Regions from separate parts of the Pseudomonas sp. GW821-FHT02C04 genome, predicted to be linked through region 1. Evidence: riboswitches for the same ligand, from Rfam matches in the RefSeq annotation. Region 1 holds a riboswitch; the other holds the start of a gene.

Evidence for each region. Region 1 has a riboswitch for manganese ahead of mntP (manganese efflux pump MntP). Riboswitches for the same ligand answer to the same signal wherever they lie in the genome.
Region 2: linked by a shared signal. The riboswitch ahead of AC07VV_RS28500 (TMEM165/GDT1 family protein) and the one ahead of mntP (manganese efflux pump MntP) in region 1 are both predicted to bind manganese.

Annotation. Positions count from the first base shown of each region.
Region 1 is NZ_JBWKVT010000001.1:539,220-546,420, reverse strand. It holds gene AC07VV_RS02355 (ATP-binding protein) at 1-1,228, shown strand, start outside; yybP-ykoY riboswitch at 1,258-1,429, shown strand; gene mntP (manganese efflux pump MntP) at 1,437-2,000, shown strand; gene AC07VV_RS02345 (MFS transporter) at 2,016-3,362, opposite strand; gene AC07VV_RS02340 (C45 family autoproteolytic acyltransferase/hydrolase) at 3,411-4,484, opposite strand; gene AC07VV_RS02335 (amidohydrolase) at 4,525-6,252, opposite strand; gene AC07VV_RS02330 (LysR family transcriptional regulator) at 6,358-7,201, shown strand, end outside.
Region 2 is NZ_JBWKVT010000011.1:66,828-74,028, reverse strand. It holds gene AC07VV_RS28520 (AraC family transcriptional regulator) at 1-704, shown strand, start outside; gene AC07VV_RS28515 (LysE family translocator) at 688-1,317, opposite strand; gene AC07VV_RS28510 (2-hydroxyacid dehydrogenase) at 1,409-2,374, shown strand; gene AC07VV_RS28505 (methyltransferase) at 2,408-3,406, shown strand; yybP-ykoY riboswitch at 3,446-3,570, shown strand; gene AC07VV_RS28500 (TMEM165/GDT1 family protein) at 3,658-4,242, shown strand; gene AC07VV_RS28495 (M48 family metallopeptidase) at 4,384-5,202, opposite strand; partial or broken gene AC07VV_RS28490 (methyl-accepting chemotaxis protein) at 5,466-6,752, shown strand; gene AC07VV_RS28485 (methyl-accepting chemotaxis protein) at 6,765-7,201, shown strand, end outside.

The DNA.
Region 1 (7,201 bases):
CCAGCGTGCACCCGGCGACAACGATTGGGAGCGTCTGCATCAGGCCTTCGACGAGGCGATGAGCCGGGTCGGCGATGGCGAAGCGGCGCATCCCTACGAGACACGGCTGACGTTTCAGGTCTGGCGCAACGACGGCCAGTTGCTGATGCGTTCAGCCGAGGCCCCGATTCTGGATGCGCCGCCCGCCACCCTCGGCGCCCATGACCTGATGGAAAACGGCCGCGACTGGTGCGCCTTCCTGCTCCAGGATCCGCGACAAGGCCTGTTGATCTGGGTCGGCGAACGCGACGACATCCGCCAGGATCTGATCACCCGCATCGTCGGCCATACCTTGTGGCCGAGCCTGATCGGCGTGCCGCTGCTGACCATCTTGATCTGGCTGACCATCGGCTGGGGTTTGCAGCCGCTGCGGGCCATGGCCCGGTCGATTCGTGGCCGCAACACAGACACCTTGAAACCTCTGCACCTGAGTCCCCTGCCCCAGGATTTGGAGCCGATGCAGACCGCGCTCAACCGCTTGCTGCAACAGATCGATAACCTGCTGGCCCGTGAACGGCGCTTTATCGCTGACGCGGCCCACGAGCTGCGCACGCCGCTGGCGATCCTGCGGATTCACGCGCAGAACGCGCAGTTGGCCAACACCCCGCAACAGCGCGAAGAAGCGCTGGAATTTCTGGTCAGCGCCGTGGACCGCGCCACGCGCATCGCCAGCCAGTTGCTGACCATGGCGCGCATCGAACCGCGTCTGGCGTCCCCGCAAAACTCCCGCGTCGAACTGACCGCGCTGGTGCGCGAGGAGCTGGCCGAGCTGACGCCGCTGGCATTGGAAAAAGACGTCGAGCTGATCCTCGACAGCGACCACCACTGCCCGGTCGACACCGATCCGGTGGCGTTGGCCATCGCTCTGCAAAATCTGGTAACCAATGCGCTGAACTTCGCGCCCCCCGGCAGCGAAGTGCGGATTCAGGTGCAACCACAGGCTTGCGGTTCGGTGTCGATCAGCGTCGAAGATGCCGGCCCCGGCATCGATGAGCAGCAATATGCGCGTTTGTTCGAACGCTTCTACAGCGAGGGTCACGCCAATGGCGCGGGGCTGGGACTGGCCATCGTGCAGATGATCGTAAGCAAGATCGGCAGCACTTTGCAGCTGTACAACCGACCTCAGGGCGGGCTGTGCGCCGAGCTGCGGATCCCTCCCGGATCAGCAAAACCTGCGCAGGGCGTTTAACGAAATTTTCATGTTTGCCTGCCTATGATCCGGGCCTTCGTTGGGGAGTAACCTGCTTCCGAGCCCCTCGGAAGCGTTCGTATCAACATATTCGGCAACATGCCGTGGTGCGAACACCTTCTGGTTGGTGAGACCGACGACACATCCATGCCGAAAGTCGGGCGTGTGGTTGTGTCGTTGACTCATGGCCCGACTGGAAGTATTGCCCGTGAATCCTGTTTCCCTGATCTTCCTCGCACTCGCCATGTCCACGGATGCCTTCGCGGCCGCCATCGGCAAGGGCTCCAGCCTGCACAAACCTCGCCTCACCGAAGCCCTGCGTACCGGTCTGATTTTCGGTGTCATCGAAGCGATCACCCCGATCATCGGCTGGCTCATCGGCCAGGCCGCCACCCGCTGGGTGGAAGACTGGGACCACTGGATCGCCTTCACCCTGCTGATCGCGCTCGGTCTGCATATGATCTACAACGGCCTCAAGCATGAGGAAGCCGAAGAAGAAAAACCGGGGCAGCACTCATTCTTCATTCTCGCGGTCACTGCCTTCGCCACCAGCATCGACGCACTGGCGGTCGGCGTCGGCCTGGCGTTTGTCGATGTGAACATCTGGGTAGCCGCCGCTGCCATTGGCCTGGCGACCATGACCATGGTCACTATTGGCGTGATGCTGGGTCGGGTGCTGGGCACCGTGGTCGGCAAGCGTGCGGAAATCGTCGGCGGTGTGGTGCTGATGATCGTCGGCGCGACAATTCTCTACGAACACCTTACGGCCTGATCCCGAATGCCGGTGTCAGGGCGTCTGCAAACGCCCCGGCACCGGTGCAGAGGTCGGCGCACCGCTGGATGGCGCATCGATTTCATCCAGGCTCAAGTGCGCGGTCTCCTTGAGGAAGAACGAGCAGACCGCCACGATCCCCAGTGCCACCGCTCCGTAAACTGCTACGCCAAACGCATCGTGGTTGTTGGCGATCAGAATGGCCGTGGCCACACTCGATGCCGTCCCGCCTCCCAGCGCGGCACCGATCTGGTACGCCGCCGACATCCCTGAATAACGCATGTCCCGTGGGAACTGCTCGGCCAGAAACGCCGGGATCGGCCCTTGCGTTGCGCCCATGAAGGCACCGATCACGATGTAGGCGAGCGTGGAGATCAACAGGCTTTTCAAACCCACCAACGGGAAGAACATGAAGAACCCGACCGCCATGATGAATGCCCCCAGGATCATCACCTTGCGCCGGCCGATTCGGTCGGACAGCAAGGCAAACAGCGGCGCGGTGATGACGATGGCAACCGACAGCGCGATGTCGAAAATCAGTGCGTCGGTGCTGCCATAGCCCAGTTGTGTGGCGTAGGACAGGAAGAACGTGCTGCCGATGTAGGCGATGGTCACGTAGCCAAACGCGATGCCGGTGCACAGCAACATGGCCCGAGGTCGCGCACGCAACGCTTCAATCAACGGCATGCGCCCGTGGACGTTCGGCTCATTGAGCGACTGCGCCGGTTTCTGCAACCGCGCATAGAGCCCGACCAGCACCAGCACGCCGCCCAGCCAGAACGGAATGCGCCAGGCAAAACCGGCAAGGTCATCGTTCGCCACCACGCTGACCACGGCGAACACCGCCGAGCCGAGAATCCCGCCAATGCCGATGCCCATGCTGGTGAAACTGCCCCACAGCCCTCGACGCCCCACGGGTGCCGACTCGATGCCGAACAACGCGGCACCGCCCCACTCGCCCCCGGCGGCAAAACCCTGCACCAGTCGCAACAGCACCAGTAACGCCGGCGCACCCGCGCCGATTGTTGCGTATCCCGGCAAACAGCCGATCAGAAAGGTGCTGAGCCCCATCAACGACAAGGTGATGACCAGCATTTTCTGGCGGCCGAGCTTGTCGCCGTAATGCCCGAACACCATGCCGCCCAACGGTCGGGCGAAGAACCCCGCGCCGAACGCGCCAAAGGCAACGAGGGTTGCGGTGAGCGGGTCCATCTGCGGGAAAAACACCTTGGGGAAGACCAGCGCGGCGGCGGTGCCGTAGATCACGAAGTCATAGAACTCCAGGGCGGTGCCCATGCCGGAGACGAAGAAGGTTCTCAGTGCCGACGGTGAACCCGTCGTGCGTTCAGGGTGACTGGCCATGTGGGGTGCTCCTCTTGTTGTTGTTTTTCGGGGCGTTGCTTCAGGGTTTCAGAAACGCTGGTAACCGTTGCGGGCCAGCTGTTTCGGGTTGCCGGCGGCGAATTCGAGCACGCATTGTTCAGTGTCGATGCCGATGGTCAGCAAGGTTTCCCAGCGCTCGGTGGCCGGCATGCTCAAGTCGGGGTGGAAGCAGATCGGTGCTTCCTCGCCGGCCGCGCCGCACATGGCATCGGCCCGAAGTATCAGGTCGCCCTCGGTCATGCCGCTCAGCAAGGCGTTCACATGGTCGATGCGGGCGTAGGTGGTCGAGGCGTCCGGCGTGCGTTCGCCAGCGCTCAGGCTCGGATCGAGGAAATGGTTGGTGTGGGTGATCCAGCCTTCGGCGTTCGGCAACACCACGGCTGTGGCGGCTGGCGACAGCTCGATGCTGGCGGCACGAAGGGTCGAGTCGGCGCGGGAGAACACCGTCAACACCGTGGACGCGCTGACCCGTGCCGAGCGCGCCAGTTCGATGGCTTCATCGACGCTGCGCGCCTGCTCCAGAATCCGTCGCGCAATCGCATGCACCGGTACACCGGCGGCGCCGTTGTCGCTGGCATGGTGAAGAATGTTGAAGTGCAGCCCGAGCCCGGCGCTGTTCACGCCGATCTTGCCGAGCATGCCGAATTCGGTGAACAGCTTGACGGTCATCCCGGTGTCGGTGGTGAGTTGCAGGATCAGGCCGTTGGGTACCAGCGTGTCGTGCCAGTCCCAGGTCTGGATGGTTTTCGGTGTTTGCGGGCCATGGGGGGCGAACACTGCGGTCGAGCATTCGCCCTCGGTGGACGGCATCACCGCGAGGATTTCGGTGCGGGCGTTCAAGGCCGCGAGTTGCCACAGCGGCAAGTCGGCGCCTTCGGCCATGGCGACGATTTCCTCGGCCAGCGCCGGGCTCCAGTCTTCCAGGGCTTGCAGGCTGGCGTCGCCGATAGCGCGTACTTGCTGTGGCGGGATGTCGAGTTGATTGAAAAAGTCGAGATACAGCGCAACGGTCTGGCGAATCTGCGCGCTGAAGGCGTCACCGATCTGGTGCCCACGGGTTTGCGGGTTATGGGTGTCTGTGACGAAGCAATGAAGGTTCACGAAAGGGTTTCCTTTTTTAGCGTTGTAATCGGAGTACGGCTTACGGCTGGCGGCGATAGATTTCGCGGCCGGCGAAGAAAGTGTTGAGTACCTGGGTGTCGCGCAGGGCTTCGGGGGCGACCGTGAACACATCGCGGTCGAGCACGATCAGGTCGGCCTGCTTGCCGGGTTTGAGCGAGCCGATGCTGTCTTCAAGGCGCAGAACCTTGGCCGCATTCAGGGTGTAGGCCTGGAACATGACCTGGCGGTCGATGTCTTCGGCGGCGTTGAGTACGCCTTTCGGGCCCTTGCGGCTGACGGCCTGGTAAATGGCTTTCCACGGTTCGGGCGTGGTGATCGGCCAGTCGCTGGCACCGGCAATGGTGGCGCCCTGCTTGAGCAGCGAGCGCGCCGGATAGGTGTACATGAAGGCCATGGCGCTGACGTAGGGCTTGACCAGATCCATGCTCGATTCATCGGCGCTGGCCCAGTACATCTGCATCGACGCGATGACGTTCAGCGCCTTGAACCGGGCGAATTCTTTCGGGTTGACCATCTGCAAATGGGTGATCGAATGAGCGATGCCACTCTGGCGATCCTTGCGCGCCTGCTCGATGCCATTGAGTGATTCGCGCACCGCACGGTCGCCGATGGCGTGGATGTGCACCAGCCAGCCACGGGCGTCGGCGGCACTGACCAGTTCGCCAAAGTGCGCCGGGTCGATCAGCAGCTCGCCGGATTTTTTCGAGTTCTTGTAAGGCTCAAGCATCGCTGCACTTTGCGCGGGCGATTCGGCCACGCCGTCGGCGAACACCTTGATGCCTGGCAGCGTCAGGTTGTGCACGCCGAGGGACTGCTGGCGCACCTTGTCCAGCTCATCGAGGTCAGCGGGGGTGGCTTTCGAATCGGCCATCAGCAACGCGGCGACATGGGCGGTGAGTTCGCCGTTTTCCGAGAGTTTCCGGTAGGTCGGCAGCACGCCCAGCGAGTCGTTTTTCACGTCTGCCCCGGGCAGTTCATTGGCCAGCGGATCCATCCACCCGGTGATGCCCAGGCTTTTGTAGTACTCCAGCGCGGCGCGACCGCCCGCCAGCAACGCTTCATCGGTCGGCGGCGGCAACAGGGCCTGCACCGGATAGAGCCCGGCATCCACCATAAAGCCGTTTGGTTGCCCGTTTGGGTGATGACCGAGGGTGTCTTTCTCTTCGGGTTTGAGGGCCTGAATGCGCGCCGCATCGATGCCGGCACGTTTGAGCATCGCCCGATTCGCCCAGCCGGTGTGCAGGTCCCAGCCCAGCAGCAACAACGGCTGATCGGCCCACTCGCCCTGATTGAAACGCTGCTCCAGCGCGTCAGTCTGGTTCCAGTAAGTCGAAGGCAATCCACCTACGCTGAGGAACTCGCCGCGCCGAGCCTTGCCGTCCTCACGCCATTGGCGCAAGCGCGATTCCAGTTCATCGAGCGGCACCATCTGCCCATCGAGATTGGCTTGAAGCATCTGCAAGCCGCCCTTGATCGTGTGGGAATGGGAGTCGATGAAGCCGGGCATCACCACTTTGCCACCCAGATCGATCAGTCGGGTGTCGGCGGTCTTGAGGCGCAGCACCTGCGCATCCGAACCGACCGCCACGACCTTGTCGCCCTCGATGGCGACGGCCTGCTGCAACGACTGGCCGGGTTCAGCGGTGTAGATCTTCGCGTTGTGCAGGATCAGGTCGGTGGCCGCCAGACTTTCCAGCGAGGCACAAGCCAGTGCGGACGACACCATCAGGGTCAGAAGCTGCTTCATGAGCGTTCTCGTTATTTTTGTTAGGCTGAGGCCAGATTAGCCAAGCCCGCCGGATAACTGAATGCCGTCTCACGCACAACTTCTGTGCCCGCCAGGAATAGATCAATGGACAAAATGAGCGCCCTGACCATGTTCGTCGCCACTGCCGAGCACGGTAATTTCAGCCGTGCCGCCGAGGTGCTTGGCAACACGCCGTCGGCCCTGACCAAGGCTGTGGCGCAACTGGAAGAGGAACTCGGCAGCCGCCTGTTCGACCGCACGACCCGGCGCATGGCGCTGACCGAGGCCGGGCGGATCTATCTGGAAGGCGCGCGTCAGGCGCTGTTGCAACTGCAACTGGCCAGCGAAGGCGTCGAACAGCTCAAGCATGAATTGCGCGGCGAATTGCGCATCATCGCGCCGCCCTCCTTCGCCCCGGCCTTTCTCAATCAGGTGTGCTGCCGCTTTCTGAACGAGCACCCGCAGGTGAATCTGGAAGTGGATCTGAGCGACAACTACGACGACCCGGTCGATGGCAGCTATGACCTGGCGCTGCGTGACGGGCCGATCGACCTGCCGGGAGTGATCGCCCAGCCACTGGTGGAAAACCGCGTACAGCTCTGCGCCAGCCCGGCCTATCTGGCGCGCAAGGGCAGCGATGTGTCACTGGACAACTATCACCAGCACGACTGGCTGATCTTTCGGCATCCGTTGCTCAACCGGCATTTCTGGTGGGTCAAACAGGGCGAGCGACGCCTGCGCATGACCCAGCCGACGCCGCGCATCGCCAGCGACAATTACGATTTCCTGCTGGCCTGCCTGCTCGACGGCCAGGGCCTGCAATTTCTCCCGCAGTGGAGCGCCGCGCCGTATCTCGCCCAAGGCGAACTGGTGGAATTGATGCCCGAATACTGGCGTGAGCCCAGCGCTTTCGGACCGTGGATCTACGTGCTGTATCAGGCCCATCGGC
Region 2 (7,201 bases), on a different contig from region 1:
AGCCATTGCACCTGCATCGCGAGGCACAGCTGCTGTATGCGGTGAGCGGCGTCATGCGGGTGGTCACGGCGCAAGGTGCCTGGGTGCTTCCGCCGACCCGTGCGGTGTGGATACCACCGGAAATCGCCCACGAGATCTTCATGTCCGGCGATGTGCAGATGCGTTCATTGTTCATCGCGCCCGAACTGTCGCCATCCAGCCTGCAACACTGTTGCGTGCTGGCGGTGACGCCGTTGCTGCGTGAACTGATCCTGCGTGCGGTGCAGGGCCCGCCCCACGCCGACAATCCATTGATCCAGCAATTGATGCTGGAGGAACTGGCCGGCCTCGAAAACCTGCCGCTGCACATCCCGATGCCGAGCGATCGTCGCCTGCAAAGCATTTGCCTGGCGCTGCTTCGCACCCCGGATCACCCCAATACCCTGGAAGACTGGGCGCAACAGGTCGGCGCCAGCTCACGCACGTTGGCGCGGCTGTTCCAGCAACAACTGAAGATGAATTTCAACGCCTGGCGCCAGCAACTGCGCCTGATGGAAGCCCTGCCCCGCCTGCTCGCCGGGGACAGCGTGCAGAGCGTGGCGCGGGATCTGGGTTACGGCAGCGCGCGGGCGTTCAGCGCGATGTTTCGCCGTTTGCTCGGGGACAATCCCCGGGAATACCTCAACACCCTGAATCAGCTCAGCTCGATCAATGCATCTCGGTGAACGCGAGCTTCACGCCGATGGCGATCAGCACCGCGCCCATGGTGCGGTCAAACCAGTGGCCCATGCGGGCGAAACCGGCGCGCACACGTTGTTGGCTGAACAACATCGCCACCAGGCAGAACCAGGTGGCGGTCGCGGCAGCCAGGTAAATCCCATAACCGGCCTGTACTGCCAGTGGCGTGTGCGGGTTGATCACCACGGTGAACAGCGACAGGAAAAACAGCGTGGCTTTCGGGTTCAGACCGTTGGTCACGAAGCCTGAAGTGAAGGCGCCACGGGCGGTGCGTTCGCCGGCCTCTTTGTGCAAATCGTCGGTCACGGTCTTGGCCGGCTGCGCGCGCAGCGCCTTGAAGCCGATGTACAGCAGGTAAGCGGCGGCGGCCCATTTCAGGGCGTTGAACAACACGATCGATTGCGAAACGATCAGGCCGATGCCCAGCAGCGAATAACCGACGTGCAGGAAAATCGCCGTGCCCACGCCCAGTGCCGTCCAGGTGCCGGCGCGACGACCGTGGGTCACGCTCTCGCGCACCACCACGGCAAAGTCCGGGCCGGGGCTGGCGACGGCCAGCAGGTGGATCAGTGCAACGGTCAAGAACTCGGTCCAGTACATGGGGGCTCCTTTCGGCCAAGCGTAACGTTTTGTTTCATCTGGTAGGCTCGGCAGATTACGCCTTCCCTTCAAAGCACAACAGGTACAGTTGATGACGAACGCCCACCGCGCCGTATTCCTCGATCACCCTTCCCTGGACCTCGGTGACCTTGACCTCGCGCCGTTGCGCGCCTGCTTCAGCGACCTGCAACTGTTCGCCCAGACACTGCCTGCGCAGGTTGCCGAACGCCTGCAAGGCGCGACCGTGGCCATCAGCAACAAGATCCTGATCGATGCCGCCGCCATGGCCGCCAATCCACAACTGAAACTGATCCTCATCACCGCCACCGGCACCAACAACGTCGATCTGGCCGCCGCCCGCGCCCACGGCATCACTGTGTGCAACTGCCAGGGTTACGGCACACCGTCGGTGGCGCAACACACGATCATGCTGTTGCTCAACCTCGCCACGCGGCTGGCGGACTATCAGAAAGCCGTCGGCGAAGGACGCTGGCAGCAGGCGAAACAGTTCTGCCTGTTGGATTACCCGATCGTCGAGCTGGAGGGCAAAACCCTCGGCCTGCTCGGGCACGGCGAACTCGGCGGCGCGGTCGCGCGTCTGGCCGAAGCCTTTGGCATGCGCGTATTGCTGGGGCAGATTCCGGGGCGCCCGGCCCGTCCGGATCGTCTGCCGCTGGAAGAACTGCTGCCACAGATCGATGCCCTCACCCTGCACTGCCCGCTCAATGAACACACCCGGCATTTCATCGGTGCCCGCGAACTGGCGTCCATGAAACCCGGCGCTTTTGTGGTCAACACCGCCCGTGGCGGGCTGATCGACGAACAGGCCCTGGCCGATGCCTTGCGCAACGGTCATCTGGGCGGCGCGGCCACCGATGTGCTCAGCGTCGAGCCACCGACTAATGGCAATCCACTGTTGGCTGCCGACATCCCGCGCCTGATCGTCACCCCGCATAACGCCTGGGGCAGTCGCGAAGCGCGGCAGCGGATCGTCGGCCAACTGGTGGAAAACACCCAGGCGTTCTACAGCGGTAAGGCGCTGCGGGTCGTCAGTTGATAAACTGCGGCACTTTTTTTCACAGGAGCAGTTATGGATCCGCGCAGTGAAGTACTGCTTCGTCAGGTCGAGTTATTCCAGGGTTCGCTGTTGTTGGCCGGTCTGCCCGCCGACGATCTGCTCGGGCGCCTGCCCAACGCCTTTGGCTGGTGCTGGCATGCCGGCGATCAGGCGGCGCTCGATGCGCGCTTTGAAGGCCGCAGCCATTTCGGCGTCAACGTGCCGGAGCGCGAGTTCGACAGCGCGGTGGTGTTCCTGCCCAAGTCCAAGGACCTGACCGATTACATCCTCAACGCCGTGGCCTCACGCCTGGCCGGGCGCGAAGTGTTTCTGGTCGGGGAAAAGCGCAGCGGCATCGAAGGTGCCTCCAAGCAACTCAACCCGTTCGGCAAGCCACGCAAGCTCGACAGCGCGCGTCATTGCCAACTCTGGCAAGTGACGATAGCCAACGCCCCTGAAGCCAAATCCCTGGAAAGTCTGGCGCAGACTTATGAGCTGCCACTGGCCGAAGGCCCGCTGAAAGTCATCAGCCTGCCGGGCGTCTTCAGCCATGGCCGACTGGATCGCGGCAGCGCCCTGCTGCTGGAGCATCTGGACAAACTGCCGAGCGGTCACCTGCTGGATTTCGGTTGCGGTGCCGGCGTGCTTGGCGCGGCGGTCAAACGTCGCTACCCGCACAATCAGGTCACATTGCTCGACGTCGACGCCTTCGCTGCCGCCAGCAGTCGCCTGACTCTGGCAGCCAACGGTCTGGAAGCCGACGTGTTGACCGGTGACGGAATCGACGCTGCGCCGATGGGTTTGAACGCGATTCTGAGCAACCCACCGTTCCACGTCGGCGTTCACACCGACTACTTCGCCACCGAGAACTTGCTGCGAAAAGCGGCCAAACATCTGAAAAACGGCGGCGAACTGCGTCTGGTGGCGAACAGTTTCCTGAAGTACCAGCCACTGATCGAAGAGCATCTGGGCGTGTGCGCGATCAAGGCCGAAGGCAATGGTTTCCGGATTTACCGGGCCAAACGCGGCTGAAAATTAGCACTTGCCGAATGGATTCTGCCTAGGCAGAATCCGCTCCGTCCTAGGGGAGTAGTCTCCCACGAGCACCATGCTCGTCCGGCATACGTCAACATACTTGATCCTCAGATCATGGCGTATGCGACCCAAGCGTCCGCAGCAGACGGATCGCAGGGTTTGACAAGACCTATGACACGCACACCTTACCCGGGGCGGGAAGGCTGTACGTGTCATAGCCGTGTCGACCCGCCCCTTAGGAAATCCTGATGCTGGACTCGTTACTCGTTCCCACCGCAATCGTTGCCTTGGCCGAAATCGGCGACAAGACGCAACTGCTCGCGCTGATTCTCGCCGCTCGCTTTCGCAAACCCTGGCCGATCATTGCCGGTATCGTCGCTGCGACCCTGGCCAACCACGCGGCAGCCGGTGCGGTAGGCGCCTGGTTCGGCAGCTTCTTCTCCGATGCGGTCCTGCACTGGATTCTCGCCGCGAGCTTCACCGCAACCGCCCTGTGGACGCTGGTGCCGGACAAGATGGATGACGATGAAGCCAGCACCGCCCGCAAGTTCGGGCCGTTCCTGACCACCCTGATCGCATTCTTCCTCGCGGAAATCGGTGACAAGACCCAGATCGCCACCGTGATGCTGGCCGCGCAATACCCGGAACTGTGGCTGGTGATCATCGGCACTACGCTCGGCATGTTGATTGCCAACGTACCGGTGGTTCTGGCGGGTAACTTTGCCGCAGACAAATTGCCATTGACCCTGATCCGTCGCCTCGCGGCTTCGGCATTCATGATTCTGGCAATCGTCGCGGTGTACAAGGCGATGCAGAGCAGCGGCTGGGTTTAATCATGCCAACGCCACTCGTTCCCACGCTCTGCGTGGGAACGCAGCCGGGGACGCTCTGCGCCCCGATGGAACGCGGAGCGTCCCTTGAGGCATTCCCACGCGGAGCGTGGGAATGATCACCTTAGCCGCACTGAAGGAATATCAGGACTTTGGCGCTTTTTCGTAAAGCGGCATGACCTTCGGAATGGCCGCCTGCAACGAGGCGATCCGGCTGGAGGATGCCGGGTGAGTGCTCATGAACTCTGGTGGCGCGCCTTCGGACGCCTTGCTCATCTTGTTCCACAAGGTGATCGCGGCGTTCGGGTTGTAGCCGGCGCGAGCGGCCAGTTCCAGGCCGATCAGGTCGGCTTCGTTTTCGTTGGCACGGCTGTTGGGCAGCGTCATCCCGTAGTTGGCCACGGTGTCGGCCAGCGCCAGGCTGTCCTGACCCAGACCGAGCAACGCACCGGCGCCCTGCTTGGCCATCTCGATGCCATAGGCCTTGGACATTGCTTCACGACCGTGCTCGCGCAGGGCGTGGGCGATTTCATGGCCCATGACCGCGGCGATTTCATCGTCGGTCAGTTTCAGGCTGTCGATCAGCCCGGTGTAGAAAATGATCTTGCCGCCAGGGCCGCAGTTGGCGTTGAGTTCGTCACTCTTGATCAGGTTCACTTCCCACTGCCACTGCGCGGCATCCGGACGGAAGTTCGGCGCCTGGGCGATCAGACGGTTGGCAATCGCCTGAACCCGCTTGGCTTCGTTGCTGGTCTTGTCCAGCACACCTTTGCTGGACGCCTCGCCAACGGTCTTCTGATAGGACTGGGCATACATCTGGTCGACCTCTTGCGAGGACAGCATGCTGAACATGTACTGCTTGCGCTCCACGCCCACGGCACCGCCGCTGGTGGTGTTGACCGACTGACAACCGGCCAGCAACAGCGCCGCGCTCAGTGCACTTACAACCAAAGTCTTGTTCATTCAAAAGCTCCCTGAAAACATGCCGCGTATCCTAGGCGGGTAATTGTATCGACGCCAGATACAACAGACGTGATGCACCTGTTTTCAGAAGACACCGCTCGGCCCTGTAGGAAAAAATTCACATCCGCCGACAAGCCCTCTGCAACTGCGTCGCACACTGATCCATTTGCGACATCCACCTTCAATTGCTCGCACTTCGCCTCATGGCGCAATAGTGGCTGCCGATACAGCAGCGCAGATGTCCTCTTGCGTGCGGAGCTTCCATGAAATTCAAGTCGATCCAGTTTTCCGTGGCGGCCCTGGCCGGCGCCATCGTTCTCAGCGTGGTGGCTGCGCTGGTGCTGTATGCGCTGTTTTCCGGCGCCCGCACTCAAGAGATGGTCCAACAACGGACACAAGCCCAGTTCGAACAAGTCATCGAACAACGCCTGACCTCGCTGGCGCAGACCCAGGTCAGCCAGATCCAGCGCGAGCTGGAAGCGCCGCTGCTGATTGCCGGCGGACTGGTGCGGGTCAACGCCCTGCTCGGCACGCCAGGCGCCGATGGCCAGCCACGACTGACCGTCAGCCGCGAGCAACTGATCAGCCTGATCAAGGAAAACGTCGAGAAAAACCCAAAGATTCTCGGCACCTACATCGGCTGGGAAAAGAACGCACTGGACCACAATGACGCGGCTTATGTCGGCACCAGCGTGGTCGGCATCGACGCCGCCAACGGGCGCTTCTTGCCGTGGTGGTTCCGCAACGAGGACGGCACACTCGGCCTGGACAAACTGGTGGACGTCGACGACCAGAAAGTCCTGTCCACCGGCGTGCGCGCCAGCGAGTACTACCTGTGCTCGAAAGAAACCAAAAAATCCTGCGTGATCGATCCGGCGCCCTACAAGGTCGGCGACAAGATCGTCATGCTCGCGTCCTTCATTGAACCGATCATGCTCAACGGCGCGTTCCAGGGCATCGTCGGCGCCGACCTGTCGGTGAACTTCATTCAGGAAATGCTCCTGGGCGCGAACCAGAAACTGTACAGCGGCGCCGGGCAAATGGCCCTGATCGGCGGCAACGGCCGGATCGTTGCCTACACCAAGGACCCGAGCAAATTCGGCGAGAAGGTCAGCGACATCCTCGACGCCCAGCAGATTGCCAACATGGCCAATCTCAAGCGCGGCGAAGTGACCTACACCGTCAATAAGGAGTCGGGCCGGATCGAACTGTACCTGCCATTCGGCATCGGTCAGACCGACGCACGCTGGACGCTGATGCTGCAACTGCCGCTCAACGCGGTGATGGCCGACCTGCAGAAACTCCAGGGTGACCTCGACGCCCAGCGCAAATCCGACACCTTCGGCATGGCCATGGTCGGCCTGATCATCGCCGGCCTCGGCCTGTTGGTGATCTGGCTGGTGGGCCACGGCATCGCCCGACCGCTGAAGCAAATGGTGACCATGCTCGATGACATCGCCCAGGGCGAAGGCGACCTGACCCGTCGCTTGAGCAGTGATCGCAAAGACGAACTTGGCTCAATCGCCAAAGGCTTCAACACCTTCCTCGCGAAGTTGCAGGCGATGATCACACAGGTAGTGACGTCGGTGCAGAGTGTCAGCGATTCGTCGGAGCACACGGCGGACATCGCGATCCGCACCAATATCGGCATACAGAAGCAGATGGCCGAGATTGATCAGGTCGCCACCGCCGTGCAGGAAATGACCGCCACTGCCCAGGACGTGGCGCGCAACGCGACCCAGGCCGCGCAAGCCGCCAGCCATGCCGATCAGGCTGCCAGCCAGGGGATGCAGATCGTGCGCGACACGTCGAATTCGATCGGCGTGCTGGCCGTGGAAATCGGCAAGGCGGTGGACGTGGTGCAGACGCTGGCCAAGGACAGCGAAAACATCAACGCGATCCTCATCGCCATTCGCGGGATCGCCGAGCAGACCAACCTGCTGGCCCTCAACGCGGCCATCGAAGCCGCCCGTGCCGGTGAGCAGGGACGCGGGTTTGC